DNA from 2 places in the Halalkalibacterium halodurans genome. Region 1 is predicted to be linked to the other one. Evidence: a T-box and tRNA genes for the amino acid it is inferred to sense, from the RefSeq annotation. Region 1 holds a T-box; the other holds one or more tRNA genes.
The links. The T-box of region 1 lies ahead of FED51_RS15425 (valine--tRNA ligase). A T-box ahead of a tRNA ligase gene usually reads a tRNA of that ligase, here a tRNA-Val.

Region 1 (11,112 bases):
CATATAGACTATAACTTATCATTAATGATCTTTCGTACTCGCATAAAGGTAAAAAGACAAGAGAGCGCCTACTATTTTAAATCATAAAAGAGAGCGCTGTGATTACAGCGCCCTCTTTTTATCCTTTTAGTTCTTTAATTCTTGCTCTGACCGCTGCTCGTTTTTCGAGATAATCTGCTTCCTTCTTCCGCTCTTCTTCGATTACTTTCTCTGGGGCCTTTGCTAAAAAACCTTGATTAGACAGTTTTTTCTGTACTCGTTCTACTTCTTTTTCGAGCTTATTCTCTTCTTTTTCAAGGCGAGCAATTTCTTCCTCTAAATCTAACAATCCAGCCAACGGTAAGTAAAGCTCAACCCCTGATAAAACATTCGACATGGATTTCTCTGGTTTTTCAATCGCCGTTCCCATTACAAGCGTGCTAGGGTTACAAAACTTTTCAATGTAGTGCTTCCCTCGCTCTAGCTGAGTCAGAACGTCATCGTTCTTCGCTTGAATATGCAATTCAATTTCCTTGCTCATCGGAACATTTAGTTCCGCACGGGTATTGCGGACAGAGCGAATAATGTCTTTCAATAGCTCCATGTCGCCCATCGCTTGTTCAAACGTAAATTCTTCTGATTTCACCGGCCATGAAGCAACAGTGATCGATTCGCCCTCATGCGGCAAATGCTGCCATATTTCCTCGGTAATAAACGGCATGAGTGGATGTAAGAGACGCATCGTTTGGTCAAGAACGTAGGCTAATACAGAACGAGTCGTCTTTTTCGCCACTTCGTCTTCCCCATATAAAGGGAGTTTCGCCATTTCAATATACCAATCACATAGATCATCCCAAATAAAGTTATATAAATGGCGACCGACTTCACCAAATTCGTAAGCATCGATCAAGCGAGTGACTGTTTCAATCGTTTCTTGAAGACGTGTTAAAATCCATTGATCAGCAATTGATTTCTCACCTGTTAAGTCAATTTCATCATAGGACATTCCATCCATGTTCATAAGAGCAAAGCGAGATGCATTCCAAATTTTATTGCCGAAATTCCATGTTGATTCGACTTTTTCCCAGTAAAAGCGCAAATCATTTCCCGGGGAACTACCTGTAGCTAAGAAGAAGCGTAAGGCATCGGCTCCGTATTTGTCGATCACTTCCATTGGGTCTACACCATTACCAAGCGACTTGGACATCTTTCGTCCTTCTGCATCCCGAACGAGACCGTGGATTAATACATCTTTAAACGGTGGTCGACCGGTAAATTCAAGGCCTTGGAAAATCATCCGTGATACCCAGAAGAAGATAATGTCATAGCCTGTCACTAGCGCATCAGTTGAGTAGTAACGCTTGTAGTCTGGTGCTTCCTCATCTGGCCATCCCATCGTTGAAAACGGCCATAGGGCTGAGCTAAACCACGTATCAAGAACGTCCTCATCTTGTTTCCAATTGTCTTTATCCTGCGGCGCTTCATGTCCTACATACACTTCTCCTGTTTCTTTATGGTACCATGCAGGAATACGATGCCCCCACCAAAGCTGACGAGAAATGCACCAGTCGCGAATGTTTTCCATCCAGCGAAGATATGTTTTTTCGAATCGGTCCGGGACAAAGTTGACTTTGTTTTCTGTTGTTTGCAGTTCAATTGCTTGCTCCGCCAGTGGCTTCATCTTGACAAACCATTGTGTCGATAAGTAAGGCTCGACTACCGCACCACTACGCTCTGAATGCCCGACCGAGTGAACATGCTCTTCGATTTTAAATAAAACCCCTTGTTCTTGTAGGTCTTTGACAATCTGCTTCCGGCATTCAAATCGATCCATGCCTTCATATTGGCCAGCCTTCTCATTCATCGTCCCGTCCTCATTCATAACGAGAATGCGCGGAAGGTTGTGGCGGTTACCGATTTCAAAGTCATTTGGATCATGGGCTGGAGTAATTTTTACCGCTCCAGAGCCAAATTCCATATCGACATAATCATCAGCAACAATTGGAATCTCTCGTCCGGTTATAGGAAGCTTCACCATTTTGCCGATGAGGTGTTGATACCGCTCATCCTCAGGATGTACGGCTACAGCCGTATCACCAAGCATCGTTTCCGGGCGCGTCGTGGCAACCTCAATTGCTCCGTCTCCATCGGCTAATGGGTATTTCATATGATAGAAATAGCCTTGCACATCTTTGTAAATGACTTCGATATCCGATAGGGCCGTTTTCGTCACTGGGTCCCAGTTAATAATGTATTCTCCTCGGTAGATAAGCCCCTTCTCATAGAGCTTGACAAACACTTCTCGAACCGCTTTAGACAGCCCTTCGTCCAACGTAAATCGCTCGCGGGAATAGTCGAGAGAGAGGCCAAGTTTTGCCCACTGCTGACGAATAAAATCAGCATATTCTTCTTTCCATTCCCACGTTTTCTCCACAAACGCCTCGCGCCCTAAGTCGTATCTAGACTTACCTTCCTCTCGCAATTTCGCCTCTACCTTTGCTTGTGTGGCAATCCCTGCATGGTCCATCCCTGGTAACCAAAGGGTATCATACCCTTGCATTCGCTTTACTCGTGAGAGAATATCTTGTAGCGCCGTATCCCACGCATGCCCTAGATGCAGTTTCCCTGTTACATTCGGTGGTGGAATAACTATGGTGTATGGTTTTTTCGTCTCATCAGATGTAGCTTCAAAAAATTTCCCTTCAATCCAATATTCATACCACTTCGATTCAATGTCTTGTGGATGATATTTTGTTGGCATTTCTTGATCCTGCTTTGTCATCTTTTTTCCTCCTTGCTTACCTTTAATTACGGCAGTAACATAAAAAACCCCCTTCGCTCAAAGGACGAAGAGAGTTTACTCGCGGTACCACCTTTGTTTGCCTATGGAATCATCACCATTGGCACACTCGACATGATAACGGCTTTTCGCCGACCTTACTTACTTGTGTTCAGTAAAGCTGCTCCAGGGCGACCTTCACCTCGTACATCCTAAGGAACCTCCCAGCCAATGGATTCCTCTCTCTGAAAAGGGTTCGGAAGCTACTCTTCCCTATCTGTGCATTTAAGATTATGTACATCATACGTTTATAAGTATTTTAGCGTTCCTTCATTGGATCGTCAACAACAGCATGATCTCTTTTTATGATAATTATACATGGGCCGATGCACCAGTTGCCTTGAAAACGCATAGGCTGATAACAAGATCATACACCGTATGTGAGAGGTGCTTTCGGATGAGACGACCGTACTACAAAAAACCCCCATGGTATTTAAAAATTCGCGCGATCATCGCCCAATTTCTTTTACCGTTAATCATTTTTCAATTTTTTCGTACACTGTTTTTCCCGACTTCGTTTGACGTCATTTTATTAACATTCCTTATCTTCCTTTATTGCTGTATGCTCATTCGGTTATTCTAAAACATGATGGCATCCATATATTAGGATAGGGTGGATAGCCCAATCTTATAAAAGGAAAACTTCATAAAGTGCAAAGAGACTACCTTCGTAAGAAGGCAGTCATGATAGTCCGCTTTCGTTGATAGCTGGTGTGGGGAGCAAACTTTTCGAAAATCGTTCAACTCGCCGCAAATTAAGCAAACGTTTCTCCAATCGCTTCACATGTTTGACTTCTGATGGAGGACCAGATTGCTGTTGATAAGCTTCGATCCCGTATATAACTGGATCTGGAAAGGATAAATAGGCGTGCAATAACCGTTTTTCTTCCTCTAGTAATGGAAGGTGTTGCTCATAACGATAAAGCCAGCGGTGCCCTTCCTCTTCAGACCAAAGGGCGTGCGGAAAGCTATGTCTAAAAAAGCTGGCTAAATCACGAGCAGGTGTGTCCAATGCAGCCCGCTCAAAGTTAAACAACAACGGTTCATGTCGCTCATTAAAAAAAGCATGGGCGCGGCTTAGCCTTCCGTGACAGAGGACGCTTCGATATTTTTCTTTCTCCAAGCACGTCTCATACCATGCTTCAAGGGACTCCTTCGCCGTGTGGGCCATATGCTCTAAAAATGAAAAGTGAGTTAATAACGTTAGCTCATAAGGAGACATATACGTTTTTCGTTCCGCCTGATCTGCAAAGCGATTCATTGTCAGCCATCGCGAATCCCATCGGTCACGCAGCTCGTTGTATGAAGCTTCAAGCTGCTCCTTCGAGAACGGCTGTGTCTTTACGGTCAAACGATGAATGACACCGAGCTGATCTGCCAGCTTCTCTTCTTGTGATTCACGGGCATTGTAAGGAATTGATTCAATCCATGGCATCACATAAAAACTCGTATCTCGATCTGTCAGTGTATATTCACCAAACTTTGTCGGTAAAAGAGGGACCACTTTCCGATAGCCTAAACGATCAAGCTTTCTCATACAGTAGACGAACCAATCGGCTTGCGATCGCGTCATTTGCGTCTTTTTTAAGGCAAATAAACCGTGCTTTGTGACGAGTTTCTTCACGTTCTCCCCATGGTCCTCTACCGCTTCTGGATATAAATCATACTGATACAAAATCGCCTCAAGAGGTAGTTGAGCTTGTTGCATAATCACTCACCTTCTTTTTTTCGTCAAGCCAACCGCTTAATTCTCGCACTAGCTTACGTGCTTTCTCCCATTCCTTTCGCACATCTTTACCTTCCCGTACACCTTGAAGTTCATACGGCTTCAAACATTCAGCTAATAGTAGATACCCTTGTCCGTCTGTTAAAGGGTGAAAATCATCCATTTCATCAAGAAGACGTTTTAATGAGTCCGTGCCATACTCCTCCATCCAAAATAGAAGAAAGGTTCGTAACGGAGCATAGCTCTTCTGAGGTTCCTCTTTTCTTGGACAGAAGAAAAATAACCCGTTCCAAGAGTATCCACGATCGATGGACAGTGACGCTGGTAATGTTGGAGGCTCAAGCTTGGAAAACCATGCCGTTAATTGCTCAGATTGCTGAATTCGTTTTTTACCCTCTCGCACAAGTGCTGCCCATTGCCCCCCTGTTTCAACAGAAGAGGGAGCGATTAAACGTTCCTGAGTTGAAGCGCTATACGGGGTTTGTTCACCAAATGCCAGCATGTTCCCGATGAACGCTCCCCATATCGCCTCCCGATTTTCTTCTAATTGAAGCGGAACCGCTCCTTCCATATGATCATGTACGGTAATCCATTGATGTTCATATGGAATGGCGGTTCGCCCATCTTTCGTTCGTATCATTCGATCAACAAACACATGCGGGGGCTGCTGGCATGTATCTCGCCAAGCAACATGCCATTCAAGTAAATCAAATTCGTCCCAATATTCAATCCTCTTATGGCCATACTCTGTTTGAATGAGATGCTCGGAAAGCTGGACCACTTCCTGATATGAGTAATTTTCCTTCAAGTGGTTGACAAGAGCCATAACTGCTCCTCCTTACCCCTCTTTCGACTGATGGGATGGGACAGGAATGTAAAGAATTTGCCCTTCTTCCACCCGTTCCTCTGTTAAACGATTGAAACGTATTAAGTGACTTGTCGAAATATCATATCGCTCGGCGATCATATCGAGAGATTCATTTTCTTGAATGATGCACATCTTTAACTTCGAAAATTCCTCTTCACCGTTCGTCATCATTTTTGTTAAATAAAGGGCATTCTCTTCTCGATGTCCTTTTGGTTCGTCTGTATCTTCCCCTAGATCTTCTTGTGATTCCTCGTCTATTGCTACTTCCTCTCGCTGAACGCCAAGTTGAATTTTCGTAGGATTCTCTTCTTCTTCCACACTTTCGGAATCATAGTGTTCTACGTCTACTTCTCCACGCATCAGCGCTGGTTCAATAGCATTTTCTTCGTTGACTTGCCCCTCTGCTGTCTCATCCTGATTAGCAACTGATGTAACTTCTTGTTGATGATTTTCCTCTTGCTGCTTTTGAACGGAGGCTGTAGACTCCTCCACTTTTGCCTGATCCGCTTTTGATTCCTCTATTGACTCCCCTTCGTGTGCCTGCTCTTCGTTCGATACAACCACATCTTCCTCTAGTTTATTTTCATTATCTGCTGGTTGAAATTTAAATGTTTGTCGAGACTGCACTCCCTCATTCCATGCACCAGCCTCCTCATTCACAAACGGTTTTTTCGCTTCAAACGAAAAAGTAGATGGGATAGGCTCTAACTGTGGTGGCTTCGGGAGTGGGTCGATGGCTGCTGGACGCTCCGATTGTGCTTTTTGCTTTGACACAGGAGGCTCACTTGTCATACCGCTAATCGACACATCTGCCGTTAATTGAATGCAGCTTCGTTCTGGCAAGTCATAATCAAATGAATCAACTTGAACGTAAATATCGTCTAGTTTTTGAATTCGACTTAAAGGAATCGTAACATCAATCGGGAAAAAATGTTGAATGCTCCCCTTTCCCTCGTCATCAATGGTCACCTCTTCGACTGAACGAAACGACACCTGTTCTTGAATGGCCGAAGTTGGATCAAGGGTCGCTTCCTCTTCCGTCGGTACATATTCTCCAAGAAGTCTTAAGCCGCCTTTAATATAGACATGATCCTGCTTTTCTTCGATCCGAATATCAGGCTCAAGGGACATTGCCAATATTTCTTTTACTTCTTGCCCTTTATTAAGCCAAACGGTTTCTTCAATGGAAAACGACAACTTTGAAGGTCGTTCTTGCGTCATTTTCATTCCTCCTCATCTGGAATTCAGTTCACCTGTGCTCGTTCACGATCAGTACGATACACTCTATGACACAACCGCATCGTTTATGATTGAACACAGCTTGTCTTTCTCTCCTTGCTTCGCTTCCATCCTATGCGGTTCCCCTAGCAACATATGCCTATGGATTTGTGCTTTTTAGATTAAAAGGGGCAGATTGTCACTTGCGAAAAACGTTCACAAGAGAATAAAAAAACAACACATGCCTCCTCTAGCGACATGTGCTGTTCAGTCTATTTTTTTAAACGCTTGAATGCTTGACGTGCTGCATCAACTGTAAAATCAATATCTGCCTCTGTATGTTTCGTTGATAGGAACATTCCTTCAAACTGAGATGGCGGAAGTGATACTCCTAGATGTAACATCTCCTTAAAATATTTTGCGAAAAATTCTAGATCTGAGCTTGAAGCGTCTGCAAAATTTTTCACCTTCTTATCGGTAAAGAAAAAGCCAACCATTGAGCCAGCCCGGGACGTATAGTGTGGAATATCATACTCCTTCGCCACAGCTGATAGCCCTTCTGCTAATCGATCTCCTAGTCGATCAAAATATTCGTAATTCGCTTCCGTTAATTGTACAAGTGTCTCATAACCAGCTGTCATCGCTAACGGATTTCCTGATAGTGTCCCCGCTTGATAAATCGGGCCGCTCGGAGCGATTTGCTCCATGATCTCTCGTTTTCCACCATAGGCGCCAACTGGAAGACCACCTCCAATGACTTTTCCAAGACACGTCAAATCAGGTGTAATCCCAAATGCCCCTTGCGCACAGTGGTAGCCGACACGGAATCCTGTCATCACTTCATCAAAGATAAGAAGTGTACCATTTTCTTCTGTTAGACGGCGCAACTCTTCTAAAAACCCTGGTTCAGGTGGGACAACTCCCATATTCCCTGCAACTGGCTCAACGATTACACCCGCTAGATCATCGCCGAATTGCTCGAACGCATAACGGACGCTCTCGAGGTCATTGTATGGAACCGTCAACGTATTTTGGGCAACTGTTTCAGGTACTCCTGGACTATCTGGAAGACCGAGAGTCGCCACACCAGATCCAGCTTTAATCAGTAATGAATCACCATGCCCGTGGTAGCAGCCTTCAAATTTTAAAATTTTATTTCTGCCCGTATAGCCTCTAGCCAAACGGAGTGCACTCATCGTCGCCTCTGTTCCTGAGTTAACCATCCGCACCACTTCAATCGAAGGGACACGCTCAATGACAAGCTCAGCTAGCTTTGTCTCTAATTCACTTGGGGCGCCAAAACTCGTCCCTTTTTCTGTCGTCTCTTTTAATTTTTCAACCACTTGATCATCGGCATGTCCTAAAATAAGCGGTCCCCATGAAAGAACATAATCAATATACTCGTTTCCATCAATATCGTAAATGTTCGCTCCTTTTCCTCGTTCCATAAACACTGGGTCCATGTTTACAGACTTAAAGGCACGGACGGGGCTGTTTACCCCCCCTGGCATGAGCGGCTTCGCTCGATTAAACGCTGCGCTTGATTTTTCGAACGTTTTCATAGCATCATCCCCCTCACTTCTCTTCATTTAACCAACGGGCTACATCTTTAGCAAAATAGGTTAAAATTAAATCTGCTCCCGCTCGCTTCATACTTATTAGCTTTTCAAGTACCGTACTTTTTTCATCAATCCACCCTTGCAAGCTAGCTGCCTTAATCATCGAATATTCCCCAGAAACGTTATAAGCCACAACTGGAAGACCTGTTTCATTTTTTACTTCACGAATAATATCGAGATAAGAGAGGGCAGGTTTCACAATTAAAAAATCGGCACCTTCCTCTACATCAGAACGGGCTTCTCGCAGTGCTTCTAACCGATTCGCCGGATCCATTTGGTATGTTTTCCGATCCCCAAACACAGGTGAACTATGTGCTGCGTCGCGGAAAGGTCCATAGAATGCTGATGCATATTTTACCGCATACGACATAACGGGTACATCTGTAAACCCTGCAGAATCCAGTCCAGCACGAATGGCCGCTACAAACCCGTCCATCATGTTAGAAGGGGCAATGATATCAGCCCCAGCTTTTGCTTGGGAAACAGCCGTTCTCGCTAATAAATCAAGACTCGGATCATTGAGAATTTTTCCTTCTTCAATGACACCACAATGACCATGATCCGTGAATTGGCAAAGGCACGTATCTGCGATTACCGTTAAATCAGGATATGATTCCTTTACTTGACGAATCGCTTGTTGGACAATTCCATGCTCATGATAGGCAGCGCTACCGACAGCGTCTTTTTCAGCTGGGACCCCAAAAAGAATAATCGCTGGGATTCCTAAAGAGACGACTTCATCCACTTCTGCATCCAACTGATCGAGCGATAATTGATAGACATTCGGCATGGATGGAACCTCTTGTCTCACCCCTTCGCCTTCCTTCACGAAAATTGGATAAATAAGATCATCAATATGTAGTTTCGTTTCCCTTACCATGTTGCGAATAGCGGCCGTTTGCCGAAGTCTTCGATGGCGCTTAAACGTTAAATCTTGTCCCATTGTTATCCGTCCTCCTTTACAAAATCACAGATCGCGTTTACAAGACCTTCCCCTGTATACGTCTTGGCTACAATATGAACCGGCAGTCCACGCTGTTTTGCTCTAGCGGCAGCAATTGGACCAATATAAGCATACAATAAATGCTCGTGAAGTATGAACTCTCGATCGAGAAGCGTCACAAAATGATCAACGGCTGAGGGCGAAGTAAACGTAATAATCTCAATCCTATGCTTTTGAAACGCTTCGCATAACATCACTTTGGCTTCCAATGGCCGCTTCGTTTCATAAACGGTCATCTCATCGACGATAAAGCCGTTTGCCTCCAGTCCAACTTTTACGGTAGGGCGAGCTAGATTCCCTTTTGGAAACAGGACTCGGCACGGCTTTAATCTTTTCACCATTGTTTCAACCAATGACTCTGCAACGTACTCATTCGGCATTAAGTCTACACTGATTCCGTAGCGCGAAAGCTCTCGTTGTGTCGAGCTCCCTACAGCCGCAATGGAAGGCAATTTTTTAAGCTCCTGCCGTGGCCATGTGTTGAAAAAAAAACGGACGGCGTTGGCACTTGTGAATACAATCCATTCATATGATTGGATGGACGCCCCTACTTCTTCATACACGTCCATCGTTTTTATAAACGAAAGCAGTGGGACTTCAATTGGAACTCCCCCTGCTTCCTCAATCAAACGAGAAAGGGAAGAGGCTTGCTCCTTTGCTCTCGTAATAAGAACACCCTTCCCCTTTAATACGGGTGCAATCATTGCGACTCCAACCCTTTTTTCACTTGTTCTAGCACTTCCTTCGCTCCTTGATCCATCAAAGTCTGTGCCATCGTTTCACCAAGTTCAACAGGATCTTTTCCACGAAGAATTTCTTTAAAAATTTGCTCACCATCTGGTGTGCCGACTAGGGCGGTTAGCTCAATCTCTCCTTCATCTGTTAACGTGGCGTATCCAGCGATCGGAACTTGACATCCCCCTTCCATCCGATGAAGGAATGTTCGCTCCGCTAGAACCGTCTTTGCCGTTGTGTCATCATTGATCGTCTTTAACATCTCAAGAACTTCGTCGTCATCCGCTCGGCACTCAATGCCTAAAGCTCCTTGTCCAACCGCAGGAACACAAAGGTCTGGGTCAAGATATTCGGTCACAATTTCATTGGACCAGCCCATTCTCTCAAGACCTGCTGCGGCAAGAATGATCGCATCGAAATCTTCCTCTTTTAGCTTTCGCAAGCGTGTTTCAATGTTTCCACGAATCCACTTAACTTCTAGGTCTGGACGCTTCGCTAAAATTTGGGCGGAGCGTCGTAAGCTGCTCGTTCCGACAATTGAACCGGCTGGCAATTCGGCCAACGTATATCCTTCATTTGAAATGAGCGCATCCCTTGGGTCGACTCGAGTCGTTGTTGCTCCTAGAGCAAATCCTTCCTGAAGTACAGAAGGAACGTCCTTCATACTGTGAACGGCGATATCGATTTCTTTGTTCGCCATCGCCTGTTCGATCTCCTTAACAAATAACCCTTTCCCCCCTACCTTTGAGAGGGTAACGTCAAGAATTTGATCGCCTTTTGTGATAATTTTTTTTATTTCAAAATCAAAAGGAGCACCGGCCTCTTTTAATTTGCTGATCACCCACTCCGTTTGGGTAAGCGCCAATTGGCTCCGTCTTGAACCGATAATTATTTTTCGCAATTCTCCAACCTCCAACTCTATTGTTCCAACGTCTTTTAATCCCATAAGTGAAACGTAGATAGGCTACCAGGGAGAAAATAATTGATTAGTATGAGTAAAAAGCACGCCACGTTTAGCAGCGCCATAGAATAGCCTCTTTTCATCTTTACCACACGTTGGTATAAGTAAACCGCATAACCACACATGACGATCATTGATGAGATCACCTTTGCGTCAAACCAAGG
Region 2 (11,112 bases), 320 kb from region 1:
CTTCAGCATGCCACTTTTGCGCGCGATCTTTTGTAGACCAGATCGTTGATACAGACCTAACATCCCGGTTAAGAGCTGCATTCGATGTTGGTGAGGAAATAGCCCACTAAATACAGCCTTGCGAACGGTTCGCACAGGGAGGGACTGTGTTTTGTTTTGTTGAATAATATCGCGGGCTTCCTCAAGCAAATGGCCGTAATTGACACCAGATGGACAAACAGGCTCACAAGCCCGACAGCCAAGACACAAATTCAGTGAACGCTCTACGTCCTCATCTGGTTCAATGACACCATCGACGACGGCTTTCATGACCGCAAGTCTTCCTCTTGGCGAGTGTGATTCCTTAAAGCCTGATTCGATATACGTTGGACAGCTTGGGAGACAAAACCCACAGCGCATACAATTTAATAATTCATCCTGACTCATCCGTTCTTGAAATTGCCGCTGAATGGTTTCTCTTTCTCGTACAGTCTTCACCGTGGAACCACCACCCGTTTTCTACAATCCTTCGCAAACACTTTTCCAGGATTCATAATGTGATTTGGGTCCAGCGCTTCTTTAATAGCCTTCATCGCTGCCATTCCAGCCTCACCAAGCTTTAGTTCGAGATAAGGCGCCTTCATCACCCCTACCCCATGTTCGCCAGTAATGGTTCCGCCAAGCGCAATCGCCTTTTCGAAAATTTCCGCGAACGCTTTTTCTACTCGCTCTATTTCTTCATGATTGCGAATATCAGTTAAACAAGTAGGATGGAGATTACCGTCCCCAGCATGACCGAACGTGCAAATTGTAAGCTCGTACTTTTCTGCAATTTCGTTAATCGCTTTTACCATGTTCGCAATCTCAGAACGCGGCACTGTCGCATCCTCTAAAATCGTTGTTGGCTTTAACCGAGCGAGAGCCGAAAGGGCGCTTCGTCTCGCGGTTCTCAAGGCCTCTGCCTCGTCCTCAGACTCAGCGATCTGAACTGAAATCGCTTGCCCTTGTTCACATAATGCATGCATTTTCTCCATCTCTCGTTTTACGACTTCACATGGGCCATCCTGCTCAATGAGAAGTACCGCTTGAACATCGGTCGGCAGCCCGATTTGAGCGTGTGCTTCCACCACTTTTAACGTCGGTTGATCTAAAAACTCAAGTGTCGTAGGAATCACTTTGCTTGCAATAATACTGGAGACTGTTTGTGCTGCCGCTTCAATATCTTGATAGAGCGCAAGCATGGTCTGCTTAGACTCTGGTTTTGGAATTAGCTTACACATTGCTTCTGTTACAATCCCTAGCGTTCCTTCCGATCCAACCATCAACCGTGTGAGATCATAACCTGCAACATCCTTCGCAAGCTTTCCTCCTGTGCGGATCACCTCGCCATTGGCTAAAACGACTTCTAAGGCAAGGACATAGTCTCCAGTTACTCCATATTTCAATCCACGTAAACCACCAGAATTTTCGTTGATATTTCCGCCCATGGTTGAAATTTTGAGAGAGCTTGGATCTGGTGGATAAAACAGACCTTTTTCCTCCACAGCTCGAATCATGTCTAACGTGATAACCCCAGGTTGAACCGTTACGGTTAAATTCTCTTCATCAATTTCTAAAATAGAGTTCATATGTTTAAAAAGAAGGACGATCCCTCCCTCCGTCGGGCAAGTGCCCGCACAAAGGTTTGTGCCTGATCCTCGAGGGACAATGGGGATGTTGTAATCGTTACAAATCTTTACGATTTCAGCCACTTCCTTCGTATTTCTTGGGGAAACGACCGCATCAGGCAACGCTTGAAACTGCGGGGTCGCATCGTAAGAATAGACGAGCCTCTCCACATGAGAATCTTCCACGTTTTCTAATCCGACGATCTTGATCAGTTTTTCCTTGACTTCATTTGCTAACAAATAAATCCTCCTCCTATCGCCTTAGTCGTAGGCTTACTCTCCATTATTAAGGAACAGGAGAAGATATACTATGGATACATCACCAAAAATAATCCGCTTCCACTTTAATTTTTTAGATTATCTTCTAAAAAGAATAAGCTTAGATACAGGGTCGTTAAGTCGTGAAAATCACGAGGGTTTAACCCCGTCTTGTCTTCCACTTTTTTCAGTCGATAGTGAAGCGTATTAATATGGATATGAAGGGTTTCGGCTGTCTCTTTGAACGATTGATTACGCGCAATAAATGTTTTTAACGTTTCAAGTAAATCCTCATCTTTCATGATCGGTTCAAGGGTTCGTTGGACGAAATCTACCCGAGTTTGTTTTTTGACATCTTGTAAACACATGTCTAGGCGAAGGTCTTCTTCAAAGACAATGGATTGAGTACGCACCGCCACCGCCAAGGCACGTTCAGCCTGCTCAAAAGAACGATACAGCTCTTGTGGACAAACGCTTTGACCCACTCCAAAAGAAAGGGAGTGTCTGTACTTATTTTGAATGTATTTTTGGATTTGTTGAATCGAATGGACCGCACGTTCTTTTCCCTCCGCTTTGTTCGCTAGCAGCATCACAAACCGATCATTTCCCCAACGGACGAGAAGGTCATCCTTTTGCCGAGTGAACGTTTGGCTAACATCTATCCACCACTCCCGTTGAATCCGTTCCCTATTGTGTTGACCATAATAGCCAATGATCACTTGCCTAGAAACCGTTAAATCAATATGTAACATCTTCGCTTGATTGATAAAGCTACGTGTCCATTCCTTTTGCTGCACCCAATCAAAAACGAAGGCTTCCAGCGTGCGCGCATGCCATTCTAGCTGCTCTGCATAATATTTCTCCTTAATGAGCAATTCGGTCATTTTCCTCAATAGCTCTCCGTAGGCAGAAACTTTCGAAGGGTCGCCCGTGATTCCGATTACGCCTACCACTTGATCCTGAAAGAAAATAGGGAGATTGATCCCTGCTTTCACACCAGTTAATTTGCTTTCATCATCTTGTGTAATAATCAATCGGCGTCGCTCGTTGTACGAAATGAGAGCTCCCTCGTGAAAGGAGCCCATTCGCTCTTTGTCCGTGCTTGCAATAATCGTTCCACTTGGATCAACCACGATCAAATCTTCATCAAGCAGCTTTCGCACCTCTGAAATAATCGTATGCGCTAATGAAGGTCGAATCATTATGGATACGCCCCCTTTCTCTTCCCATGCCGTTTTTCCTATTGTAACGTGAAAAGCAATTGTCCATCAGCCCTTCAATAAAATTTGAATGGTTCATGTCAAATGAAAGACATAAAATCTTGAACGCCTTGGGAAGTCTTGGCTTTCATCAACTTTAAGAAATCGTTGGGAGTCACGAAATCCTCTTTCGTGAGTCTATGAAAACCCAAAAAACGTGGAGAAAAAGATGAACAAAGAGGGATTATTTCTAACCTTAAAATTGCAGTTGTCGTAACACAAGGCCGTAACTTGAATTAGGGCAAAGCTTGCATTTGAAAAACGAGTTGAGCACATGCTTATTTCTGCGTCTCAAAAATCTGTAAAAACGTCTGTTCACGACCTGAGGCAATAGCTTAATTACTCTTTTATCTGCTTTATCTTTTCATTGCAAATATTGATTGCATATTCCGTTGAGTCGATAAGTTCTTTATTCCCTTTTTCCACTCTGATTCTTAATGCCTTTTTAACGTATTTTAAAGCCAATTGATATTCACTTTGGTCAAATAGGTTTTTTCCGTAATGCTGATATACGAAGTCCAAATAATTACTATGTTCGGTATCGCTTTCTGACTGTTCCTTAAGTTTCTTAAATAATTTATTGGATTTATGATAGTTGGTTTCCCATTGATATGTGTGTGCAAGGCGTAACTCATTGACAAACAGGCTCTTATGATTCCCTGATTGTATATTCATTTCAATTGCTAAACTAAGATATTTTTTACTATCTTCTATTTTGTTGACAATTCTTGAATATACACCAATGAGACCATATGTTTTAGCCAATTCTTCCTCATTATCTTGGGGGCTATGACTCTGTTTTTTTTTAAATTCAATGCCTTTAATCATATCAATTGTTGAAACTGGAACTTCCCTTAAATTATCATCAAAGTAAAAATCCAAATTGGATGGAATATTAGACAAATCCAAGCAATACCCCTCCTTTTTAATATCCAAATGATATTAATTAAAACCATTACGAAAACAGCCTTTTAAAACAAGGTCTTTTAATACCATTCCCAAAACTTTGATCCCTGAGCAATACAGAAATAATTAAACCATTCATCAAATTTTAAATTCCCAATATAATTGGGCTCTTCGAACGAGTCACCCGTTTCCATCCAGCACATATACCCTTGTCTATCTTTGTTAGGAGCTATTATCAATAAATCACCGTCAAACCCTGCGCCAATAGGAAACCAACCCTTTGGCCAATCATTATAATAACTATAGTGTAAGAGAATTTCATCTACACTAAAGAGTTCAAAACCATCACCACAATCTTCTAGATCTTCATACAATTGAGCTCCATTATGTACAAGTAAAAACTCCTTGTATTCATTTGGAAGATCACACGGTAATTTTTTTAGTTCTTTTTCTGTAGCTGGCTGGTTAAATTTAAATTTAACCCGAGTGGTTGTTCCATCATCAAGTAAAATAGTTAATGCAGATTCTTTTTTTAAGTAATTAAGAGTATTTTGGAGAAGCATTTTAACTCTCACCTTTCTACATTATTGATTAAAATGGACGACTATCAGAGGAATAGCTATACTAGTTTAGTTTAATGGAATTAAATTACGAAAAGGAGACCAACTCATGTTCGATATTAAAAACTACGCAACATTTGAAAAAATCAAACCAATAAATAAAGGCTGGTCGAGCGACAAAAAATATTATATTGAAACCGTGACGAACGAAAAGATGCTGCTTCGGATAGCCGATATTTCAGAGTATGACAAGAAGAAATGCGAATTTAAAACAATGAAACGGTTAGCCGAATGCGGTATACCGATGTCGTTTCCTATAGATTTTGGGATCTGCAACAACGGTCAGAACACGAGTGGAACAAGGCGTGTCTTAAATAAACTTTAGAAAGATTCACCAACCGGAATTGTGCTTTTATATTTTTATACCTCTATTGTTTGAGTCCGTAAAACGGATATACTCGAGGATTCGGTTGCGCGGCAGAAAAGCCATATCAATTTAGATATGACCGTAATATTATTTGCTTAATTAGGTGAAGTTTTCCTGTTAACATAAAACGAAATTAAAGCCACAACTATTAAAATAGGTACTGCATAAATTTGTCCAACTAACAATTTCCAAGCTACTGTGTTATATCCCTCTGATGCAGGAAGGATAATGGCAACGATGCATACAATCAAATATGCTAATAATGGTGGAACTACTTTTTTCATCTTCTTTCCCCCTCTCTTCTAAGAGTTTAATAGTGATTCCATTTATATTATACGACAACCGTTAAATATTTCCCTATTTTTCAATTGTTATTTAAAAGCAACAACCTTTACGAAAAGAGCTGAACATTGAACACGGCAAAAACAAAATTTAAACAAAAGAAGAACACCTTTCAATCAACGAAAGGTGTTCTCTATCAATGTTTTTGAATGACCCGTACTGGGCTCGAACCAGTGACCTCTACCCTGTCAAGGTAGCGCTCTCCCAACTGAGCTAACGGATCATGTATGCTGTTAATGAAGACAAGTATTATATTACCTAAAAAATTCGAAATGGTCAATGCTTTTTTATAAAGAAATTTCTCCTCTATTCTATTCCCCGCTATTTCACACGAAGAGTGACCGACTATCTAAAACATCGTCTAATCTATCGTCTATTTATACACTATTGTTTATTCACTAACCATAATCTTTTTACAATTTACACTTTTGTCTATTTTATTTTTTTGTTATAAACCTTTTTTCCGTTCATTCTCCGTTTTTAAAAGTTGGCATGGAAGTTGCATGTATATATGGGTGAAACGATTAAAAAGTTAATGGAGGGGATTTTTGATGTTGCAACCATATAAGCATGAGCCATTTACAGATTTTACGGTGGAAGCGAATCGAAAAGCGTTTGAAGAAGCACTTGGACTTGTAGAAAAAGAGTTAGGCAAAGAGTATCCATTAATTATCAATGGTGAGCGGGTTACAACAGAGGACAAGATCCAATCTTGGAACCCTGCTCGTAAAGATCAATTGGTTGGTTCTGTTTCTAAAGCGAATCAGGACCTTGCAGAGAAAGCTATTCAATCAGCAGATGAAGCGTTCCAAACTTGGCGCAACGTCAACCCTGAGGAGCGTGCGAACATTTTAGTGAAGGCTGCTGCGATCATCCGTCGCCGCAAGCATGAGTTTTCTGCATGGCTTGTACATGAAGCTGGGAAGCCGTGGAAGGAAGCGGATGCGGATACGGCGGAAGCGATCGACTTCCTTGAATATTATGCTCGGCAAATGATTGAGCTTAATAGGGGAAAAGAGATTCTTAGCCGTCCAGGCGAGCAAAACCGTTACTTCTATACACCAATGGGCGTGACAGTTACGATTTCTCCATGGAACTTCGCCCTTGCGATCATGGTCGGTTCGGCAGTAGCTCCGATTGTGACAGGAAACACAGTTGTCCTTAAGCCTGCCAGTACGACACCTGTCGTTGCTGCTAAATTTGTTGAAGTTCTTGAGGATGCAGGGTTACCAAAAGGCGTTATCAACTATGTACCAGGAAGCGGCGCTGAAGTCGGTGACTACCTTGTTGATCATCCGAAAACGAGTCTTATTACGTTTACGGGCTCAAAAGATGTCGGTGTTCGTTTATATGAGCGGGCAGCTGTTGTTCGACCAGGACAAAACCACTTGAAGCGCGTCATTGTAGAAATGGGTGGAAAGGATACCGTTGTCGTCGATCGCGATGCTGATCTTGATTTGGCTGCAGAATCCATCCTCGTCTCCGCCTTCGGGTTCTCGGGACAAAAATGTTCTGCTGGGTCACGGGCTGTTATCCACAAGGATGTCTACGATGAAGTGTTAGAAAAAACGGTCGCCCTTGCGAAAAACTTAACGGTTGGCGATCCTACGAACCGCGACAACTACATGGGACCAGTAATTGATGAAAAAGCGTTTGAAAAAATTATGTCATACATTGAAATTGGTAAAAAAGAAGGCCGTCTCATGACGGGCGGAGAAGGAGACAGCTCTACAGGCTTCTTCATCCAACCGACGATTATTGCTGACCTTGATCCAGAAGCGGTGATCATGCAAGAAGAAATATTTGGACCGGTGGTTGCTTTCAGCAAAGCGAACGATTTTGATCATGCACTCGAAATTGCCAACAACACAGAGTATGGCTTAACAGGAGCGGTGATTACGAGAAATCGCGCCCACATCGAGCAAGCAAAGCGAGAGTTCCATGTCGGAAACTTGTATTTCAACCGTAATTGCACAGGAGCAATCGTTGGCTATCATCCATTTGGCGGCTTTAAAATGTCTGGTACCGATTCAAAAGCAGGTGGTCCTGACTATTTAGCGCTTCATATGCAAGCGAAGACAGTATCAGAAATGTATTAATCACAGCAAGGTATGGGCTCAGGCTCATACCTTTTTCGTTTAAAAATGCAAAAACAGGACGCCTCGTAGCGCCCTGCTAATGGTCAAGATTTTCGGGAACCCCCTTAAGTTCGATGTTTGGATTTTTGTCCAGCAACAATTGAAGAAACACATCTTCCTTTTCAGGTGAGATGACGATGATGTCATAGCCTACCCCATATAGAATCGTCAACCGATCGAGTGACAAGCTTGGCCCTGAAAGCAAGTTTTTCCGCTTTTCAATGCTCCGAATGTCTTGAATTGGGATGCTCCATCGAAATGGACCACTGATCGCGAATAGTCTGTCCCCATCGATTCGGTCATACGTTCGAAACCAAATCGATAAAAGGAAGATGACGATCGAGAGGAGGACAATCAAAAGAATGACACTTTGTTCTACGATCGGAGGAATGAAAAGAACTCCTGCCGATCCGTAACAGCACAAGACCAATCCAAAAATCTTTTTTTGATGGAAATGTCATCGTGCTCCTCCCTACTCTAATTCGTATCGTTTCATTTTATTGTAGAGGGTTGCTCTTGAGATACCGAGCAGCTTTGCGGCTGCCGATTTATTTCCGTACGTCCGCGTCAAGGCTGCTTTGATTTGCGCAACCTCGTCCGCTTTCTCAGGTTGAGCGGCCGGGATTTCGTTTTCCACGTTCAATGTTTCCACTTTCCCGTTCTTTCCTTGCAATGCTTCTGGGAGATGGTGGAGCTTGATCACATCGTGCTCATCGCCGCTCAAAATGACAAGTCGCTCGATCAAATTTCGCAGCTGGCGAATGTTTCCTGGCCACTTATATTTCAGTAACGTGTAAATGACTTCAGGGTCGATCGTCGGGATCGCCTTTGCGTATTTCAGCGAAAACTCTTTTAAAAACAGCTGGATCAACTCTGGGATATCCTCTGGTCGTTCGCGAAGAGGAGGAATTGGGATCGAGATGACGTTGATCCGATAAAATAAATCCTCGCGAAACTCGCCTTTTTCCACCATCTCTTCTAAATGACGGTTCGTCGCTGCGACAATACGCAAATCGATCGGAATCGCTTCCGTTCCGCCGACACGGTAGAACATTTTTTCCTGAAGGACGCGCAACAGCTTCACTTGCAATTCAAGCGGGAGCTCCCCGATTTCGTCAAGGAATAGAGTCCCCCCTTTGGCTGCATCCACCTTCCCTTTTTTCCCACCCTTTACCGCACCTGTAAAGGCGCCTGGTTCATAACCGAACAGTTCGCTTTCAAATAGCGCCGCAGGAATTGCCCCACAGTTAATGGCAATGAACGGCTTATCTGCCCTCTGGCTAGCAAGATGGATGCCCTCAGCAAACAGTTCCTTTCCGACTCCGCTCTCTCCTGTAATGAGAACGGACGCATCGGTTGTGGCGACCTTTTTCGCTAACCGGACGGCGCGCTGAAGGGCATCACTTCGCCCTTTGATCTTTTGAAATGGTGCGAGATTGTTTTGCTGGATCACATTGGACTCAAGGTCGTGTAAATACGCGGTCGTTGTCGCCAGCTCATTGTTCAACTTGACGAGGTCACTAATGTCTCTTTCAACAGAAATTCCGCCGATTAAGGCACCGTTGCGATAGACGGGCATAGAGTTGATTAATACATGGATGTCATGCTTCGGCTGATTGTATTTTTTCTCTACTTTCATTTCTTGCTGTATTGTTGAAATAACCATTAATGCGTTGCTATCGAAAAAGGTGTTGATTGGCTGGTCCACCACTTCTTCGTAAGGGAGACCGTACATGTCTTCCGAGCGTTTGCTCCAACCTTTGACGATTCCGTCTTTATCGACAATCGTCACTGCGTCATCGGCAGAGGCGAGAAACGCTTGAAAGAAAGCATGATGCATTTGGTAAGCGTCCAGCAATTGTTTTATGAACGCTTCCTTTGAAATCCATCCAACAGGCTGTCCTTGATCGTCAACAAGGATCATGTCCTTTAGTTCGGACAGACTCACCTCAGATAGTTTCGTAGATTCATGAACCTTCAGTGCGTCATTCTCTTTTGGCTGTTCTTCTCCTAACGGGCTTGCCATCTCCCGCAAACGAACATCTTTAATCAACGGAAACACCTCCACGCCAACGATGTAAGGGTTTACAATAATGTCTAATGTACATTTATTTTATACGATTTTGTCTAAATATTCTACACTTTTTTTCGTTGTGACACCTTCCTCCACCAAAACTTTGGTCGTTTTTCACGAAAGGTTGATCCTCTGTAGTGTAACTAATCAATTGGCACGATCCTTGCATGAATATAAAGTAAAAAAGCCTATTAAAGGAGGTTTTTCTATGATGGCGCTTGAGCAGCCTTTGAAATCATTTTTTACTAGCTTATCTCAAAGCAAATCAATGAATAAATTAGCCAAAAAGTGGGGGTTAAAATTAGGTGCCTCTCAAGTGGTCGCTGGTGTGACGATTAGCGAAGCGATCGAAAAAGTAAAAGAGTTGAATGAAAAAGGACTTTCCGCCACACTTGATCATCTCGGTGAATTTGTTGAAGAACGAACAGAAGCCATTGAAGCGACAGACCATTGTATTCAGACACTCGAACAGATTGCTTCCTCCGGGGTGAACTGTAACTTGTCATTGAAATTAACTCAGCTTGGTCTTGACATCGATCAAAGCTTCTGTCTTGAAAACATGGAGCGCATTATGAAAAAGGCAGCAGAGCTAGGGATTTTCGTCCGCATTGACATGGAGGATTATGGACATTGTCAGCAAACGTTAGACATTTTAGCGGAACTTCGGAAAACTTATGACAATGTGGGAACTGTTATTCAAGCGTATTTGTTCCGCGCATTGGATGACGTACGGGCATTGGAAGGAATTCCTCTTCGACTCGTTAAAGGGGCTTACAAAGAATCGCCAGAAGTAGCCTATCAAGAAAAAGAAAAAATCGATGAAAACTACTTCAACATGATCAAGCTCCATTTGGATAGTGGAACGTACACTGCCATTGCGAGCCATGATCATCAAATCATTGATCGAGTGAAAGCTTACGTAAAAGAAAAGGGCATCTCCCATTCTCAATTTGAGTTCCAGATGTTGTACGGCTTCCGCACCAACTTGCAGGAAGAGCTCGTAAAAGAAGGCTATAACGTCCGCATTTACGTTCCATTTGGTATTGATTGGTTCGGCTATTTTATGCGTCGCCTTGCAGAGCGTCCACAAAATGTCGCCTTCGCCTTGCGTGGCTTTTTCTCAAAATAAACCGTTCGGATCTTTCCGAACGGTTTTTTCTTACCTTTTAAGAAAGTGCTATGAAAGATAAACCAAGTCTTCCTAGTGAAAGCTCAGATTCCCCTGATGATCGACAATTATGGATGATCGTGTAATGACTGGAACCACCCGTTAACAGAAGAACAAATTACTACTATTAAACGAACAAATATTCACATATACTGTACCAGAACAAATGTTCTTACGAGGTGTTGACAGTGGATAAAGTCATCTTTATGGTCGATATGGAATCGTTTTTCGCTTCTGTTGAGCGGGCGAACCATCCAGAACTCTCTGGACGCCCCTTGCTCGTCTCCGGTGATCCCGAGCGGCGCTCCGGTGTGATTTTGGCTGCGTGCCCTGT

Region 2: it encodes a tRNA-Val, which carries the amino acid that the T-box ahead of FED51_RS15425 (valine--tRNA ligase) is inferred to sense. The anticodon was not compared.

The regions. Positions count from the first base shown of each region.
Region 1 is NZ_CP040441.1:3,168,189-3,179,300, forward strand. Features, by position in the region: gene FED51_RS15425 (valine--tRNA ligase) at 119-2,761, opposite strand; T-box leader at 2,819-3,047, opposite strand; gene FED51_RS15430 (hypothetical protein) at 3,216-3,401, shown strand; gene ysxE (spore coat protein YsxE) at 3,501-4,526, opposite strand; gene FED51_RS15440 (hypothetical protein) at 4,501-5,370, opposite strand; gene spoVID (stage VI sporulation protein D) at 5,383-6,633, opposite strand; gene hemL (glutamate-1-semialdehyde 2,1-aminomutase) at 6,903-8,192, opposite strand; gene hemB (porphobilinogen synthase) at 8,206-9,192, opposite strand; gene FED51_RS15460 (uroporphyrinogen-III synthase) at 9,195-9,956, opposite strand; gene hemC (hydroxymethylbilane synthase) at 9,953-10,888, opposite strand; gene FED51_RS15470 (cytochrome C assembly family protein) at 10,924-11,112, opposite strand, start outside.
Region 2 is NZ_CP040441.1:2,849,883-2,860,994, forward strand. Features, by position in the region: gene FED51_RS13765 ((Fe-S)-binding protein) at 1-426, opposite strand, end outside; gene glcD (glycolate oxidase subunit GlcD) at 474-1,886, opposite strand; gene FED51_RS13775 (CdaR family transcriptional regulator) at 1,991-3,106, opposite strand; partial or broken gene FED51_RS13780 (IS1595 family transposase) at 3,160-3,400, shown strand; gene FED51_RS13785 (tetratricopeptide repeat protein) at 3,503-4,072, opposite strand; gene FED51_RS13790 (SMI1/KNR4 family protein) at 4,150-4,632, opposite strand; gene FED51_RS13795 (phosphotransferase) at 4,739-5,014, shown strand; gene FED51_RS13800 (DUF4017 family protein) at 5,152-5,340, opposite strand; tRNA gene FED51_RS13805 (tRNA-Val) at 5,549-5,621, opposite strand; gene pruA (L-glutamate gamma-semialdehyde dehydrogenase) at 5,950-7,497, shown strand; gene FED51_RS13815 (PH domain-containing protein) at 7,574-7,960, opposite strand; gene FED51_RS13820 (sigma-54 interaction domain-containing protein) at 8,009-9,589, opposite strand; gene FED51_RS13825 (proline dehydrogenase family protein) at 9,819-10,739, shown strand; gene FED51_RS13830 (DNA polymerase IV) at 10,967-11,112, shown strand, end outside.